One region of the Kroppenstedtia sanguinis genome, then DNA from elsewhere that is predicted to be linked to it. Evidence: riboswitches for the same ligand, from Rfam matches in the RefSeq annotation. Region 1 holds a riboswitch; the other holds the start of a gene.
The links. A riboswitch is a leader RNA that binds a small molecule or an ion and turns the genes downstream of it on or off. The one in region 1 is predicted to bind S-adenosylmethionine.
Positions count from the first base shown of each region.

Region 2: it holds a riboswitch for S-adenosylmethionine, as region 1 does, so the genes downstream of both, JOD24_RS06075 (methionine ABC transporter ATP-binding protein) here and JOD24_RS01325 (homocysteine synthase) in region 1, are expected to answer to the same signal.

Region 1 is NZ_JBNPXF010000001.1:289,847-292,320, reverse strand. It holds gene JOD24_RS01325 (homocysteine synthase) at 1-1,122, opposite strand, end outside; SAM riboswitch class I at 1,202-1,313, opposite strand; gene JOD24_RS01320 (ornithine--oxo-acid transaminase) at 1,641-2,474, shown strand, end outside.
Region 2 is NZ_JBNPXF010000007.1:59,011-61,484, reverse strand. It holds gene JOD24_RS06080 (sugar transferase) at 1-446, shown strand, start outside; SAM riboswitch class I at 1,177-1,285, shown strand; gene JOD24_RS06075 (methionine ABC transporter ATP-binding protein) at 1,359-2,360, shown strand; gene JOD24_RS06070 (methionine ABC transporter permease) at 2,350-2,474, shown strand, end outside.

The sequences.
Region 1 (2,474 bases):
ATCCCCCACATTGGCCAGATGGGAGAAGAGTTTCAAGCTTTCGATCAGACGACGCCCCGCTTCCACTCCCCCCTTGATGCCAAATGTAAATATGGCACCTTGACCCTTGGGCAGATATTTCTTCGCTTTTTCATAATCCGGATGCTTCGGCAGACCGGGATGACTCACCCACTCCACGGCCTCTTGATCCTGTAGCCAGCGAGCCAGTTGGAGGGCATTGGCACTGTGCCGCTCCATCCGCAAGTGGAGGGTCTCCAAACCTTGGAGCAACAGGAATGAATTAAAGGGGGAGAGTGAGGCTCCCAGATCCCGCAACAGCTGAACCCGAGCTTTGACGATGTAGGCCTGTTCCCCCAGAGCCTCTGTATAGGAGACCCCATGATAACTGGGATCCGGTTCCACCAATCCCGGGAATTTTCCGTTGCTCCAGTCGAATCGACCAGAATCGACGATCACGCCGCCGATCGATGTTCCATGCCCGCCGATAAATTTGGTGGCCGAATGAACGACGATATCCGCACCGAATTGGATCGGTTGCAACAGGTGGGGCGTGGCGAAAGTATTGTCGACAATCAATGGTACCCCTGCTTCATGAGCCACCTTTGCCACAGCCTCCAGGTCCAGTACATCTCCCTTGGGGTTTCCGATGGTTTCCCCAAAGATCGCTTTCGTCCGCTCCGTGATCGCCTGTTTGAAATTTTCCGGCTTCGATGGATCGACAAAATGTACTTGGATGCCTAATTTGGGTAAGGTGTGGTGAAATAGATTATAGGTCCCACCATACAGACTGCTAGACGCTACTACTTCATCCCCGGATCCGGCGATGTTCAGGATGGAATAGGTGATCGCCGCTTGACCGGAGCTGACTGCCAATGCCCCGACGCCCCCTTCCAGCGCTGCCACCCGCTGTTCAAACACATCCTGGGTCGGATTCATGATCCGTGTGTAGATATTTCCTGTTTCCGCCAGCGAAAAGAGATTGGCTGCATGCTCGGTGCTGTCAAAGGTGTACGAGGTGGTCTGGTAGATCGGCACTGCCCGGGCATGGGTGACAGGATCCGGCTCCTGTCCTGCATGGACCGCCAAGGTTTCAGGACGAAATGATTGCTCTTTTTCACTCATAACAATCGCCTCCTCAGGAAATTAAAAAACCTCTTCCCAGTCAGAGAAGAGGTTTTGTTCATACACAAAACAGACCCTTCTCTTATCTCTCAGCAGCCTCTGGGGCTCTGCAAGAATTGGCACCTTCCGGTCTGGGTGACTGGGGTTGCCGGGCTTCATCGGGCTCGTCCCTCCGCCTCTCTTGATAAGAGCGTCTTGCAAACATATGAGGTTATTCCAGTCTGAAAACTTGTGTTTTATTATACTGGGGGTTTCCCGGATCGTCAACAGCCAATTTCCATTTGTGAACGACGCCCTGTCCCCAAGCTCCGAAACCTGAGGATTTTGTACCGATTGGGTCAGTGAAGACCCTTTTCATCTCCCACTTCCATGGGGAGCTATGCATGATTACCAACGCCGGCCAATGTTTATCCGTTTTGCCGGAAAACCTTCTTCTCTCGGGGTCTTGATGATACACTAATATGGATCCCCGCCGCCCGGCACGGCGGCGAATTGAGTGTAGCCAAAGGAGGATTCCGATGTCGCGTAACCAGGAATTGATCCATCTCACTGACAAATACGGAGCCCGAAACTACCATCCGCTCCCCATCGTCATCTCCGAAGGGGAAGGGGTATGGGTGAAAGATGCCGACGGGAAGCGTTATATGGATATGCTGAGCGCCTATTCCGCCCTGAATCACGGTCACCGCCACCCCAGACTGATCCAGGCATTAAAGGATCAAGCGGACCAGGTGACGCTCACCTCACGTGCATTCCACAATGACCAACTGGGATTGTTTTATGAAAAAGTAGCCCGACTCACAGGCAAAGAGCGGGTCTTGCCGATGAATACCGGTGCGGAGGCTGTTGAAACCGCTGTCAAGGCTGTCCGTCGCTGGGCCTACGATGTAAAGAAGGTGCCTGAAAACCAGGCGGAAATCATCGCCTGCGAGGAAAACTTTCACGGCCGCACCATGACTGCCGTCTCCCTGTCCTCCAGTGAGGAATATCAACGGGGTTTCGGACCGATGCTGCCGGGGATCAAGATCGTCCCCTATGGCGACACCGAAGCCCTGAGACAAGCGATCACTCCCAACACCGCCGCCTTTTTGGTGGAGCCGATCCAAGGGGAGGCCGGCGTGATCGTGCCCCCGGAGAACTATCTCAAGGAAGCCGCCGCTCTCTGTCAAGAGAACAACGTCCTCTTCGTCGCCGACGAGATCCAGACCGGCTTTGGACGGACGGGTCAGCTCTTCGCCTGTGACTGGGAAGAGGTGAAACCGGACATGTACATTCTGGGGAAAGCCCTCGGCGGGGGCGTCATGCCCATCTCCGCCGTCGCCGCCGATGAGAAGATCCTCGGCCTGTTTGAA
Region 2 (2,474 bases), on a different contig from region 1:
AGGAACGGGTGGGGCTGAATGGAAGTCGCTTTCATGTGTACAAGTTGCGTTCCATGCGGACCGATGCGGAGAAAAACGGACCGCAATGGGCGGCCAAAAATGATCCCCGGGTCACACGCGTCGGAAAGTTCATCCGTAAGACCCGGATTGATGAAGTTCCCCAGTTGATCAATGTGTTGCGAGGGGATATGAGTCTGATTGGCCCTCGGCCGGAGCGCCATGTCTTTACCGAGAAGTTTTCCCAGGAGATTCCGGGCTTCAAACAGCGCTTATCAGTGAAGCCGGGATTGACGGGATGGGCACAGGTGAACGGAGGGTATGAGTCAACTCCAGAGGAAAAATTCCAGTTGGATATGTACTATATCCGCAGTCAGTCCCTTGCCTTGGATATGAAAATTTTATGGCGCACGGTTTGGGTGGTTCTGTCGGGAAGCGGTGCCAGATAAATGGAACGGAAAAAAAGGGGGTTGCCACATAGGCAACCCTTTTGCAATGTTTATATGGAATGGGAATGGGAACAGAAGCATCTGAAGCATGGGTATGGAATGTGGCTCCCATTAGAACATCAGACGCAGGGACAGATACAAGAGCAACCACAGCGGGACACTCAAACACGCTGCGTTGAAAATGCCCAACCAAAAGGGTTTGCCAACTGCGGGTGAGTTCATCTGGGGCACCTCCCATACTCCTTTGATATCTTTATTATAAGAGATCTGCCGCCGGATTAGTGATTTTCGGCGCAAATGTAAAGTAAATGTAATCTCCCGAAAAACATCTGAAACAGTAGGCAGTGCGGGGTGAGGGTTGGTTCTGTTAGTAACTATATCCCAGGGCAGGCGTGTTGATTAGCCATATTTTAGGCAGGAACTAAGGTCAGGATGGTGGGGCTTTGATTCGCCTTTGCACCCATAGGGCACAAGTCTCGCCAGGGTCGCTTTCCGCTCCCGGGTCTCGCTATCGTTCTTTGCAAGAGATCGTAGCTATCTCACCATATCCTCGTCCCCTCAAGCCATATTTTACGATGGGGGGCAATAGGAAGAGCGAAAGGATCGTTTCGTTCCTATCATCCACTTTGGGATTAATCAACAGCCCTGATCCCAGGGAGGGAATATCTTCCGTTGACGTGATGGGTGGGTCATGATATCATCACATCTAACATTTGAATACATCGCTTTTCTCTTATCAAGAGAGGTGGAGGGACTGGCCCGATGAAGCCCGGCAACCGACCGATTTGATGGTTAAGGTGCCAATTCCTGCAGAACTTGAAGGTTCTGACAGATGAGAGGAAGGATCCGTGATCGCAAATCGGTCCTTTCCTTGTCTGAGGAAAGGACTTTTTATATGGGGTGGTGATGTACGTGATCCAACTGAAGAACGTGAGTAAATCCTTTACCCTGAGAGATAACGAACCGGTGCAGGCATTGACCGATGTGGATCTCGAGGTGCAAAAGGGTGAGATTTTCGGGATCGTCGGTCGCAGCGGTGCAGGCAAGAGCACCTTGTTGCGGCTGGTGAACGGACTGGAGACCCCCACCCGTGGAGAGGTCCGTGTGGATGGGCAACTGATCTCCAACCTTGGAGAGAAGGAACTGCGAGCCGCCCGTATGAAAATCGGAATGATCTTCCAACATTTTAATTTGCTCTGGTCGCGCACAGTCCGGGAGAATGTAGCATTTCCTCTTGAGGTGGCGGGCCGGCCGAAACAGGAAGTTCGTCATAAAGTGGATGCCCTTTTGGAACGGGTAGGTCTGGCGAACCGGGCGGAAGCTTATCCCGCCCAACTCTCTGGGGGGCAAAAACAGCGGGTCGGTATCGCGCGGGCTTTGGCGAACGATCCCCACGTTTTGCTGTGTGACGAAGCCACATCCGCTCTCGATCCGGAGACCACTTCATCCATTTTGGGACTACTCAAGGAGATCAACCGGGATACAGGCATCTCTTTGCTGTTGATTACTCACGAGATGAGTGTGGTGAAATCGATCTGCCACCGAGTAGCCGTGATGGATGACGGACGGATCGTGGAATCCGGGGAGGTAGACTCGGTGTTCAAACAGCCCAGTCATTCCCTGATCCGCCAATTTGTCCAACAACTGCGGGTGGAAAGGACGGGCGTACAGGACTCCCCTTCCCCTGGAAAGACCGTGATTCGCTGTGATTTTCCCCGCTGGGATCAAGTGTGGAAAATCCTGAGCCCTGCTGTCAGTAGTTCCCGGGTGACCCTCCGGAGCCTAGATGGGGAAGTGGATGAAAGCGGACGGATCTCCGTCCAAATCAGTGGGGAGCCGGGGGAAGTGAATCGTCTCCTCAACCAAATCGGAGAAGATGTGGAATTGGTGGAGGGGAAGGCACATGTTTCATGAAGTGGATTGGCCGTCCGTGTGGCAGGCCACAGGAGAAACTGCTTATATGGTGGGCATTTCCACCTTCTTTACGGCCCTGTTCGGGATTCCGCTGGGAGTCCTATTAGTGGTGAC